Regions from separate parts of the Gordonia sp. 852002-50395_SCH5434458 genome, predicted to be linked through region 1. Evidence: riboswitches for the same ligand, from Rfam matches in the RefSeq annotation. Region 1 holds a riboswitch; each other region holds the start of a gene.
What was found. Region 1 has a riboswitch for S-adenosylmethionine ahead of A5785_RS15740 (aminotransferase class V-fold PLP-dependent enzyme). Riboswitches for the same ligand answer to the same signal wherever they lie in the genome.
Positions count from the first base shown of each region.

Region 2: linked by a shared signal. The riboswitch ahead of A5785_RS22135 (amino acid ABC transporter permease) and the one ahead of A5785_RS15740 (aminotransferase class V-fold PLP-dependent enzyme) in region 1 are both predicted to bind S-adenosylmethionine.
Region 3: linked by a shared signal. The riboswitch ahead of A5785_RS07430 (bifunctional o-acetylhomoserine/o-acetylserine sulfhydrylase) and the one ahead of A5785_RS15740 (aminotransferase class V-fold PLP-dependent enzyme) in region 1 are both predicted to bind S-adenosylmethionine.

Region 1 is NZ_LZTC01000067.1:62,378-66,625, forward strand. It holds gene A5785_RS15730 (aspartate aminotransferase family protein) at 1-854, shown strand, start outside; gene A5785_RS15735 (isochorismate synthase) at 919-2,019, opposite strand; SAM riboswitch class IV at 2,186-2,299, shown strand; gene A5785_RS15740 (aminotransferase class V-fold PLP-dependent enzyme) at 2,316-3,644, shown strand; gene A5785_RS15745 (hypothetical protein) at 3,641-4,144, shown strand.
Region 2 is NZ_LZTC01000103.1:2,019-6,266, forward strand. It holds gene A5785_RS22125 (gamma-glutamyltransferase family protein) at 1-964, shown strand, start outside; gene A5785_RS22130 (hypothetical protein) at 984-1,445, opposite strand; SAM riboswitch class IV at 1,606-1,723, shown strand; gene A5785_RS22135 (amino acid ABC transporter permease) at 1,746-2,744, shown strand; gene A5785_RS22140 (amino acid ABC transporter ATP-binding protein) at 2,825-3,565, shown strand; gene A5785_RS22145 (transporter substrate-binding domain-containing protein) at 3,654-4,248, shown strand, end outside.
Region 3 is NZ_LZTC01000035.1:214,643-218,890, forward strand. It holds gene metX (homoserine O-acetyltransferase MetX) at 1-566, opposite strand, end outside; gene A5785_RS07430 (bifunctional o-acetylhomoserine/o-acetylserine sulfhydrylase) at 596-1,918, opposite strand; SAM riboswitch class IV at 1,981-2,129, opposite strand; gene A5785_RS07435 (cutinase family protein) at 2,444-4,234, shown strand.

The DNA of each region.
Region 1 (4,248 bases):
CGGCGGGTCGACGCGGCTACGGCCCGACGCTGCCGGGCAACTTCACGCTTCCCACCCCGAACGCCTACCGCTCGCCGTTCCGCAACGCCGACGGGTCCTACGACTGGGAAGCCGAACTGGAGTATGGGTTCGCGGCCGTCGACACGCAGTCGAACGGCTCGCTCGCCGCGTGCATCGTCGAACCGATCTTGTCGTCGGGTGGCATCATCGAGCTGCCCGAGGGCTACCTCGCGCGGCTGCGGCAGATGTGCGACGACCGGGGCATGCTGCTGATCCTCGACGAGGCGCAGACCGGACTCGGCCGTACCGGTACCATGTATGCGTTCGAGCGCGACGGAGTTGCCCCGGACATCCTCACACTCTCGAAGACTCTCGGCGCGGGCCTACCCGTGGCAGCCGTCGTGACGAGTGCGGAGATCGAAGACCGTTGTGCCGAGCGAGGATTCCTCTTCTACACGACCCATGCGTCGGATCCGCTCGCCGCGACCGTCGCCCTCACGGTGCTCGACGTGATCGAACGGGAGGGGCTCGTCGAGCGTGCCGCCAAGCTCGGAGATGTTCTGCGCGAGAGGCTGATCGGGCTGCGCGACGACGTCGAGGTTGTCGGCGACGTCCGGGGCCGCGGGCTGCTGCAGGGCGTCGAACTCGTGACCGACAAGGCGTCGCGCACTCCCGCAGATGCGTTGGGTGCCAAGGTGACTGCAGCCTGCCTCGAGCGCGGACTGCACATGAACATCGTCCAGCTACCCGGCATGGGCGGCATCTTCCGCATCGCCCCGCCGCTGACGATCAGCGACGACGAACTGCACCAGGGCCTCGACATCCTGACCGACTCCCTCGCCGCGTCGCTCTGAGTGCGGGTGGTTCGGCGCGGGGGTGTGGGCTCCACGACGCGGGCACGCACCCACTACCCCGACGTCAACCGAGCTCGACGACGCCGAGCGCGCGCAGGACGGTCGCGAGCTTCGCCGACGTCTCGTCGAGCTCTGCCTGCGGCTCCGACCCGGCGACGATGCCGCCGCCTGCCCAGGTGTGGACGTGACGACGATCGTCGGACAGTTCGAGCGAACGGATCGTCACCATCCACTCGCCGTCGCCCGCGGAGCCCGACCATCCGACGGCGCCCGCGTAGAATCCACGACGCTCCTCGTGATTCGAGATGAACTGTGCTGCAACATCTCCCGGTGTTCCGCACACCGCAGGGTTCGGGCTCAGCAGCAGTGCGAGGTCGAGTGCGGTGATCGTCGGATCGCTCAGCACGCCGCGAATCGCTGTCGCGAGGTGCCACATCTCGCCGGTTGAGACCAGCGAAGGCTGATCGGGCACGTCGAGTTCGCGACAGATCGGCTCGAGCGCGTCGCGGAGATGGTCGACGACGAACGCGTGCTCGGCCCGGTCCTTCGTCGAGGCGAGCAGTACCCGGCCGGCAGCATGGTCGACGTCGGGGTCTGCTGAGCGCGCCGCCGATCCCGCGTAGGGGCGGCACGTAACCTCGAGACCTTGCTTGCGCAGCAACACTTCTGGGCTAGCTCCGATGAGCCATCGAGCGCGCGGGTCGGTGTGCTCGTCGACGCTGAGGTCGACGAGAAACGCAGAGTGCTCGGCGTTTCCGTACGCCAGGGCTTCGAGAAGTCGGTCCGGGTCGACGGGAGGTTCGACATCGAATTCGACGGCGCGCGCGAGCACGACCTTCGACAACGCCCCCGCGTCGATCTCGTCGATGGCACGTGCGACCCGGTCCCGATGCGTCGCGGCGTCGGGAATCAATGTGACGCGCTCGGCGTGAGCAGGCTCCGGCGCTTGCCCCACGATCGCCGAACCGCTGTGCGTGATGGTTTCGGGAACCAGCAGCGCGGCGTCGTCGGCGGCTGTGAACCCGATCGCCCCGGTGACGGCGCCGATGCGCCCGGAACGCAACGCCTCGGCAGCCTCGGTGGCGTCGGTGAATCCCGCGGAAGCGCCACGCGCTCGAACGGTGCCGTGCGGCCTGGACAGGACGAAGACCTCCGAAGCTGGCATGGATTCACGCTACCGGTTGCGTGGAAGCGCAACCGCGCACAGACCGGCGCGGCCGGCGCGCAGAATCGGGCTCGATAACACGCTCGGCGATCGCACCCTCGGCCGCCTTTCGTGCACGCTGAGTGAAAGTTGACAGCTCAGCGTCGCGTCGGTGATCCTTGGAACAGGTCATGAGTGCCAGCGACAAGCCCCGGCTAGCTGGTCGGCAACCCTCCTCCGCGGTGGGGTGCTCCGGGTGACGACCTGGCCGTGCCCAGGGTGGGTACGGCAAGCGTGGATTCCAAGGAGACTATTCGATGACTGCTGTCGTCACCCGTTCGCACACCGAGTTCTCGCAGGCCAAGGCTGTTTCGCCTGCGCAGACCCCAACTATCGCCCCACTCGCCGACGTCGTCGGCGCCGCCGAATGCGCGCCGCTTTCCGACGGTACGACGGTGCGCTACGCCAACTTCGACTACGCGGCCAGCGCCCCCGCACTCAGCGCGGTGGCTGATGCCGTCGCCGACTCGCTGAGCACCTACGCCAGCGTGCACCGCGGCGCGGGACATCTGTCGCAGGTCACGACGCGTCGCTACGAGGAGTGCCGCGAGACCGTTCGACGCTTTGTCCGTGGTCGCGCCGACGACGCCGTCGTGTTCACTCGCAACACCACCGACGCGATCAACCTCGCGGCGCATGTGACGCCTGGCGACGTTGTCGTTCTCGACATCGAGCACCACGCGAACCTGCTTCCATGGGTCGAACGCAAAGACAAGTGGACACGCATCGTCGAAGTTGCGTCGACCATCGATGAGACTCTCGCCGCCGTCGAGCGCGAACTCGCAGCCAAGCCCGCCGCGCTACTTGCGGTGACCGCGGCGTCGAACGTGACCGGCGAGGTCCTCCCGATCTCGCGACTCGCATCGATTGCGCACCGGCACGGCGCCCGAATCCTCGTCGACGCCGCACAACTCGTCGCGCATCGCCCGGTGTCGATCGTCAGCCACGGCATCGACTACCTCGTCTTCTCGGGCCATAAGCTCTACGCGCCGTTCGGCGCGGGTGTGCTGATCGGACGCACCGACTGGCTCGACGCCGCGCAGCCGTATCTGGCGGGCGGCGGTGCAACGGCAGACGTCGACGTCGAGGCCGGTTGCGCGTCGGTGTCGTGGCACACGGGTGCAGCGCGTCACGAAGCGGGATCTCCTAATGTGTTGGGCGCCATCGCGATTGCTGCCGCATGCGACGCGATCACCGATCTCGGACACGAGTGGATCGGCGCGCACGAGGCGTACCTGTGCGCACAACTCGACGCCGGACTCGCCGAGATCGACGGAGTCACCCCCCTTCGTGTCTTCGACGACGGCCTCGAGCGCGTCGGCATCGCAGGCTTCACCGTCGACGGCCATAGCCCGCGCGAGGTGGCGGAGTACCTGAGTTCGGAACACGGCATCGGTGTGCGCGACGGAAAGTTCTGCGCTCACCCGCTTCTCGACCGACTCGGTTATCCCGACGGCGCCGTACGCGCGAGCTTCGGACTCGGCAGCTCGTCCGACGACGTCGACCGCCTGCTCCACGCGCTGCGCTGCCTGAGCGATCGCAGCGCCGACGCCCCCGACATCCACCACCGAAAGGCACACTCGTGACGATCCAATCGAGTTCTCCGACAGACGTTCTCGCCGACCAGCTCCTTGCTGCCGACACCGGCGTCATCACCATCGGCCGCCCGGCGCTGCGGGTTGCGATCGTCGGCGACGCCGGTGCCGCCGAACTGCCGATCGTCGTGCGACGTTCGACGCTGCGCGACGCCCAGCGCACTCGCTCGCTACTGCGGGCCGGCACCCGTGACACCGCGAACTTCTCGGTAGCACTGGCTGTCGAGGTTGCGATCGCACCGCATCCGGGGTCGGCGCGCGCGTCTGTCGCCTCGGTGTCGGCTGCCGGCTCGGCGGTGACGTCCGTGGGGGATCGCGCAGAGACCGTGCGCTACGTCGGCACCCCGCACGGCCTGGCCACACTGATCCGAGACATCTACGCGGCAGAGGTCGCCGACGCCGTGCTCATCGTGCCGATCGACGGCTCGGCCACCGAGCACCGCGTGCGCGCAGAGGTGCTGCCGCAGTTCGAGTCTCGCCGGGCTGCGTGATCTCGACAAGCTCGATCAGCGGGTAACAAGCTGATCAGCGGGTGGTGATCTCGACAAGCTCGATCAGCGGGTGGGGCTCGATCAGCGGATTGGCTCGGTCGGCG
Region 2 (4,248 bases), on a different contig from region 1:
GATGCCAGGACCGTCGTCGGGTGGCATCACTGTCGCCGCGACGATGGGCATCCTCTCCAACTTCGACATTCCGTCGATGGGGCCGACCGGCGTCGACCGCGACGGCGGGCATCCGAATCCCGAAGCGGTGCATCTGATCAACGAGGCCGAACGCCTCGCCTATGCCGACCGTGACAAGTACATCGCCGATCCCGACTTCATCCCGTTGCCGGGCAAGGGTGTAGCGACGATGTTGGATCCGACCTACCTGAAACAGCGTGCGGCACTGATCAAACCGAACACGTCGCTGGGTAAGGCACAGCCCGGAGACCTCGGTGAGGTCCCGCTCGGTTCGTACACCGGCACAGAACACGGAACCAGCCACATCACCGTCGCCGACAAGTACGGCAACGTGGCGTCGATGACGACGACCGTCGAATCGGCGTTCGGCAGCTTCCATATGGTCGACGGCTTCATCCTCAACAATCAGCTCACCGACTTCTCCGCTGAGCCACGCGACGAGTCGGGAGCGCTTCTCGCCAACCGGGTTTCGCCGGGCAAGCGGCCGCGATCATCGATGGCCCCGACCCTCGTTATGCAGCCGGGAGCCAACGGTGCGCCGGACACCCTCAGCGCTGCTCTCGGCTCGCCCGGCGGCTCCGTGATCATCCAGTTCGTCGTGAAAACGCTTGTTGGAATGCTGGATTGGAAGCTGAACCCGCAGCAGGCCGTGTCGATGATCGACTTCGGTACGGCCAACACCCCGACGTCGAATGTCGGCGGCGAGCACCCGCTGGTCAACACTGCGAACGGCGGCGCCGACGATCCGCTCGTCAAGGGATTGCGCGAACGCGGAGAACAGGTGTCGGTCGACGATCAGTCCAGCGGGCTCAGCGCACTACAGCGCTCAGGCAACGGCTGGCTCGGCGGGGCCGATCCTCGCCGCGAGGGCGCCGTGATGGGCGACGACGCGTCGTTGAAGTGAGGTCGACGTCGGCGGGACGCTATTGATTCTCAACCGTCCGCGCCAGAATCCCGAGCGTCGCGCGTAGCCCGGCCTCGGGAATGATCGGGAACCGGCCTTTGATGTCCTCGTGGGTCACGCGGCTCCAGTCGTAGTACGACGTGACGAGCGTGCCGTCGTCAGTCGGTTCGAGTCGGTATCCGTAGCGGTGATCGAGGGGCGGTCGGACGGTGCCGATGATCGTCCATTCGACCCACCGGTTCTGCTCGTAGCCCGTGATGATCACCCTCACGTCGTACTTACCCATCGGAAGGTCGTTGAGCGATTCGCGATCCATGTGGACGACAAACTCATCGCCCACCGCGCCGACCGTCGACCCTTCCGCACTTTGCAGCATGCCTGAGCTGTCGATGGCGACGTGACCTTCTGGCGTGGTCAGAAGCTCAAAGATCGCCGACGGCTCGGCCTGGATCAAGCGGGTGATCTCGAATAGCTCGGTCATAAGGCTCTCCTCGTGTCGGCGTTGTGCCCACGATATGTGTTCCACCGCGGGGCACAGGGGCGACGCCTTCGCGAACAATCCGACCGTCCACTTCGCGACCCTAAGAATCGCGCAGATTCATACCCTCGGCGCGGCGTCGACCTGGCACTAACCTGGCGTCGGTTATGAGTGTCAGCGCCCAGCCCTGGCTTGCTGGCCGGCAACCCTCCGTCGTGGTGGGGTGCTCCAGGTGACAACCCGACGGAAGCAGGCGCTCGCCGCTGCCGTAACAACGACATCGAGGATTGAAGACCGATACCTGTGACCGCTGAACTTTCCGCTGCGCAGTCGCGTCCGCTGACCAGCGAACCGCGTGACGCAGAACTGCTTTCGGCCAAGCTGGTCAAGGCGCGCAAGCCCGGCCAGTGGGTGAGTAGCGCCGTGGTTCTCGTGCTTGCGGCAATGCTGGTGCACACGCTGATCACCAATCCGCGGTTCCAGTGGGATGTGGTCGGCGACTACTTCTTCCACGCATCAGTTCTGCGCGGCCTCGGCTTGACTTTGTGGCTGACTGCGTCAGTCATGGTGTGCGGCTTCGCATTGGGGATTCTGCTCGCCGTGATGCGCTTGTCGTCGAATCCCATCTTGTCGACGCTGAGCGCAGGCTACGTCTGGTTGATCCGATCTATTCCGCCGCTTGTCCAGTTGCTCTTCTGGTACGAGCTGGCCTCGCTGTATCCGCAACTGTCACTAGGGATTCCGTTCGGTCCGGAGTTCGTCAAAGCCGATACGGCGCACCTGTTCTCGGGCGTGCTGGCAGCGTTCGTCGCACTGACCCTGGACGTCGCGGCCTTCGCTGCCGAGATCGTGCGCGGGGGCATCCTCTCCGTCGACCGCGGTCAGGCGGAGGCCGCAGAAGCGTTGGGGCTCAGTCGGTATCGCATCTTCCGTCGAATCATCCTGCCGCAGGCCATGCCGGCGATCGTCCCGGCGTCGGGCAATCTGCTCATCGGTCTGCTCAAGGCGACGTCGATCGTCAGTGTGATCGCCGTCCAAGACCTGCTCTACTCCGTACAGCTGATCTACCAGCAGAACTACCTGATCCTGCCTCTGCTGTTGGTCGCGACCATCTGGTACATCATCGTCACCAGTGTGCTCTCGGTAGGGCAGTACTTCGTCGAACGTCACTACTCGCGTGGCAATCGCCGACCGCAACAAGGCTTCTGGACGACGGTCCGTGAGAACTTGCCGCTGTTCGGGCGAGTGCGTACCGACCTTCGCAGGTTTGATCGTCGTAACGAAGGTGCGGTGGGCGCGTGAGCTTTTCGACCACGCGCCGCGGGTACACCACGGCCGGGCATGACAATCACACCTACGACGAGACGCTACCTCTCGTCCGAATCCGAGGACTGCGCAAGAGTTTCGGACTCCACAAAGTCCTCGACGGCATCGACGTCGACGTCCCGCGTGGCACTGTAACCGTGCTGCTCGGACCGTCGGGCTCCGGCAAGTCGACGCTACTGCGCTGTATCAATCACCTCGAGAAGCCCGACAGCGGGTTCGTCGAGGTCGGCGGCGAGATCATCGGATACCGGCCGTCGTCGGGAAAGCTGCACGAACTGTCCCATCGTGAGATCGCGCGTCAGCGCGCCACCATCGGGATGGTCTTCCAGCAGTTCAACCTCTTCGGGCATATGACCGTGCAGCAGAACGTGATCGAAGGACGGTTGGCTGCGGGTATCCCGCGCGGCGAAGCTGTCGCACGAGCCGGCGATCTGCTCGAACGTGTCGGCATGGCTGGACGCGAAAGTGCCTACCCACGCCAGCTCTCCGGCGGTCAGCAGCAACGTGTCGCCATTGCCCGAGCCTTGGCGCTCAAGCCGCGCCTCATGCTGTTCGACGAACCGACAAGCGCGCTCGATCCTGAACTCGTCGGCGAGGTTTTGGCCGTGATCCGCGATCTCGCACGCAGCGGCATGACCATGGTGATTGTCACGCACGAGATCGGGTTCGCACGTGAAGTTGCCGACCAGGCGATCTTCCTCGACGGCGGGCGCATCGTCGAATCCGGGGTTCCCGCAGAGATTCTCGACGACCCGCAGCACGAGCGCACGAAAGCGTTTCTCTCCGCGGTGCTATGAGAGTACCCGTGCGAATGTGCACGATGGTCACCTCTGCGTGCCGTAACCAGTTACTACACAGAAGAATTCAGACAAGGGGACCAGAACGATGAAGAACCGCCCACGTATCCTCGCTATGTTGGCGTCCGGCGCAGTGGTCGGCAGTATCGTGTTGAGTGGCTGTGGCTCGTCGTCGGACGACACAGCGAACTCTGCAGAGGCGTCGGCCGTTCCGACACAGGACATCACCAGCAAGATCGCAAAGGACGACGCAATCAGCGCCGAACTGCCTGAGAGCGTGCGCTCTGCAGGAACCCTGACCGTCGGCACCACGCAGACACCCGGGACGTCGAACCTGCCGCACGGTGGTGTGGTCGACGACAAGAACGTCGGACTCGATCTCGATTTGCGTGACGCGATCGGCAAGGTCCTCGGTGTCAACTGGAACGTCGAGTACGGAACATTCGCCTCGATCATCCCCGGCGTCCAGAACGGGAAATACCAAGTAGGACAGGCGAACTTCGGAGTCACAGCCGAACGTGAGAAAGTCCTCGACTTCTCGACCTACCTCAACGACGGACAGGGCTTCCTCGGCTCGAAACGCGTTGACCTGCAGAAGGTCTCGACCATCACCGATGTGTGCGGTTACACCATCGCGACCACTCCCGGATCGACCTTTCAGACACTGCTGAGCTCGCACGTCG
Region 3 (4,248 bases), on a different contig from region 1:
GCGAGCACGAGTGCGCTTCGAACCCGTTCGGGGTACTCGATGATCCACTCGAGTGCGCGTGCGCCGCCCATCGAGCCGCCCACAACCGCGCCGATGCTCTCGATGCCCAGATGATCCATCAGTGCGACTTCGGCGCGGACCTGATCGAGCACGGTGAGTTGCGGGAAGCTCGAACCCCACGGTCGGCCGGTGGGGTCCAGCGATGCGGGCCCGGTCGATCCACGGCATCCGCCGAGCACGTTTGCCGAGATGACGCACCATTCGTCGGTGTCGACTGCCGCGCCGGGACCGATCAGACCGTCCCACCAGCCGGGGGAGGGATGAGCAGCATCGGCGGGTCCGGTCACGTGTGAATCGCCGGTCAGGGCGTGCAGCGTGAGGATGACGTTGTCGCGAGCAGGCGACAGTTTTCCCCACCGCTGAAAGGCGAGGGTCACGTCGTCGATCTGCTCACCGTTGTCGAGTGAGATCGACCCGAGACGGGCGCTGAGCATCTGGCCGTCCGGGGCGTTCTCCCAGTCCGGCCGTTGCTCTGTATCCGTCTGCGGGTCGATGCTCACCGACACAGGTGTCCTCGCTCCTTGCTCTGCGTTGTCTACTTGGCTGCTTCGAAACCCCGGTCGAGGTCAGCGAGGATGTCGTCGATTCCCTCGATGCCCACCGCGAGGCGGACGAGGCCGGGGGTGACACCCGCGGCGAGTTGCTCCTCGGGGGTCAGCTGGCTGTGGGTGGTCGATGCGGGGTGGATCACCAGTGAGCGCACATCACCGATGTTGGCGACGTGGCTGTGCAGTGTGAGCGCCTCGACGAACCGCTTGCCCGCGTCGACGCCGCCTGCGATCTCGAACCCGATGACAGCGCCCTGCCCCTTCGGTGCGAGCTCCTGGCCGCGCTTGTACCAGGGCGACGACGACAGTCCGGCGTAGTAGACCTCCTCGACCTGCGGGTTGTCGTTGAGGTACTCGGCGACGCGCTGCGCGTTGGCGACGTGACGCTCGACGCGCAGGCTCAAGGTCTCGAGACCCTGTGCGAGCAGGAACGCGTTGAACGGCGAGATGGCTGCGCCGGTGTCGCGGAGCAACTGCACACGTGCCTTGAGTGCGTACGCGGGAGCGCCGAGATCGGCGAAGACCGCACCGTGGTAGCTCGGGTCGGGCGTGGTGAAACCGGGGAAGAGGTCTTTGCCGTCGCGCTGTACACGCCAGTCGAAGGTGCCGCCGTCGATGATCACGCCGCCGATCGCGGTGCCGTGCCCACCGATGTACTTGGTGGCCGAGTGCACGACGATGTCGGCGCCATGCGCGAGCGGGTTGAGCAGATACGGGGTGGCGACGGTGTTGTCGACGATGAGCGGCACGCCGTTGCGATGTGCAACCTCCGAGATGCCCTCGATGTCGAGGATCTCGTTGTTCGGGTTGGAGATCGACTCGCCGTAGAACGCGCGCGTGTTGTCGCGCACCGCGGCCTGCCACGAGTCGAGATCTTCCGGATCCTCGACGAACGTGACCTCGATGCCGAGCTTGGGCAGCGTGTAGTGGAAGAGGTTGTACGTTCCGCCGTAGAGGCGCGGACTCGACACGACGTGCCCGCCGTTCTCGACGATGTTGAGGATCGAGTATGTCTCCGCAGCCTGACCCGACGCGACGAGCAGCGCCGCGACACCGCCCTCGAGAGCGGCGAGACGCTGCTCGACGACATCCTGTGTCGGATTCATCAGGCGCGTGTAGATGTTGCCTGGCTCGGCGAGGCCGAACAGATTCGCGGCATGGGTGGTGTCGTTGAACGTGTACGACGTGGTCTGGTAGATCGGCAGAGCGCGGGCGTTGGTCGCCGCGTCGGCTGTCTGGCCTGCGTGAATCTGCTTGGTCTCGAAACTCCAGTTGTCGGCTGGATTCTGGTCGACGTCGACGTCAGACATTGAATACGCATCACTTTCTACGGTCGGCAGGGCACGACGACCCTGTTGGGGTCCGACCTTCGGACCCGCGCTTGCTGGGGACCCGAAACCATCATCGACGAAGGATCGTCGCAGAACGGGGTCCCACAACCCGGTCATCACCCGGAGCACCCCACCGCGGTTGGAGGGTTGCCGATCAGCGAGCCGGGGCTTTGCGCTGATACTCATGACCTGGCGTCAAGGATATAACACGGCCGAAATGAAGTGAGAACCCTCCGACGCAGCCTGGTTCTTGGGGTGGACAAGGCATCGCTGCGGCGACATTGCGTGCGGGCGTCGAAAAGGCCGCGATTGAGGGTCTCTCGTGTAGTCCGAACAGTCGAATTTGGCGTCCATCGTCGTCGGTTCGCTGTTCGACCGTCGGATTCTGCTGTGGCGTGGGTCACGAAATTCTACGATCCGAACATTCGCGAGTAACTCGGCCGGAGCGGAACGCCGACGACTCGCGGCGACGCGGTACAGATCGTCCGGATTGGTGGAGAACGCATGGGTGGTCACTTCGGTTTCCGGCGATCGATCACTGCGGCGAGCACACTCGGACTCGCCGCAGTCGCAGCGGTTCTCCTCGCCATAGGTCAAACCTCCGGCGCGGGTGTCGCGCGGGCCGAGACCGCCGACAATTGCGGCAACGGCGCACTCGTCTTCGTCGGTGGTACGTGGGACCCCCAGGGACATCTGCTCGACGGCGTCACGCGCCAACCCCAATATGCCGGCTACACCGTCGAGCGCGTCGAGTATCCGGCGTCGATCTGGCCGTTGGGTGCCTTCGGATTCGACGACAGTCAGTCGCAGGGCGTCGCGGCAACGATGTCGACTGTGGCGAATTATCAGGCGCAGTGTGATGGCAAACCCGTCGTGATCGTCGGGTACTCGCAGGGCGCAGGAATCGGCGGCGACGTACTCACAGATATCGGCACCGGCAACACGTCTGGCTACGAGATCTCATCGACCGGCGTGTCCGGACTGCTCTACTCCGATCCGCGGCAAGCGGGAACTCTCTACGGACAGGGCATCGAACGCGTCCTGATCGGCGTGATCCCCGGACTGACCATGGCAGGCGGACGCGACGTCGACGACTTCGGCGGGATTCCGGTGACCACCGTGTGCTTCACGGGCGATCCGATCTGCGATCTTCCCGATCCGCTTCACGACCCGATCGGGGCCCTCGACGGCCTCGCGGGCTACTGGGTCAAGCACGGTCTGTATCCGCTCTACATGTATCTGCCAGCCACCAACGGAGCCCTGTGGGACGCCTGGGGAGTCAAGCCGTTGGACTGCCAGGACACCACCGCTGAGGTCAACACCTGCCAGCTCGTCGTGCCGTCGTCGGCATGGGTTCTCACCCAGCAGTTCGTCGACAAGCTCGGTCTCGGCTGGACCGTGCCCGACCTCGTGAGCAAGCGGTGGAAGTTCCCGGACATCCTCGGCATCACACTGGCCGACTTCCAGCCGCCGATCCGGTGGGCCATGGGTTGGTTCCCGCAGTTGCCCGACCTCGGCTACGGCGGGGTGCTCACCGACGTCTACACGTTCCAGAACATGGCACAGGGGCTGTTCACGTGGAACCCGGTGCTCTGGGGTCAGGGCGTCGACGCGTTGCGGACCACTGTCAGGAGCATCGCGTCGATGCCGGTGAACTTCGGAAAGTTCTGGGCCTACACACTGACCGGCCGCGATGTCACCGGCATTCCCGGACCCGCGTACCGACCGTCGCTGGTCGCGTTCGAAGAGCGGCTCGCGTCGCTGCGCACCCCGACGACCACCAGCCAGACCGCGTCGGTGGCGGCGCTGTCAGCATCGGAGAAGATTGCCGACGCCCCGGGGGCCGTGGACACCGCGAAGACTCTCGGCGGGCCCGAAGCGCGCAGTGCCTCGGGTACTGATGGAATCTCCGGCGGGGGAATCTCCGGCCGACAAGGCGTCGACGATCCTGTCGGCTCGGGTGGCGCAGGCACAGGTGACGGGACCGGTACCGAAGCTGCGTCGACGCCTCCTGCCGGCAGCGGCTCACTGCAAACACAGGCGCCGCTCGGCGGCTCTTCGCAGCCGGTTGAGGCTCCCGGCGGCGCGCATGCGCCGAAGCCTGGACCAGGAGAGTCGACACCGGAGAAGCCTGCACCCGAGAAGCCGACGCCGGAGCAGTCAACATCGGAGCAGTCGACATCGGGGGAGTCGACACGCGACAAGTCGACATCTGACGAGTCGACACCCGGTGCGTCGACGCAGCAGCAGGGTGCCACCCCGAAATCAACGACGGCGGGCGCACCCGCCGCCTGACTCGGAACCCCTGC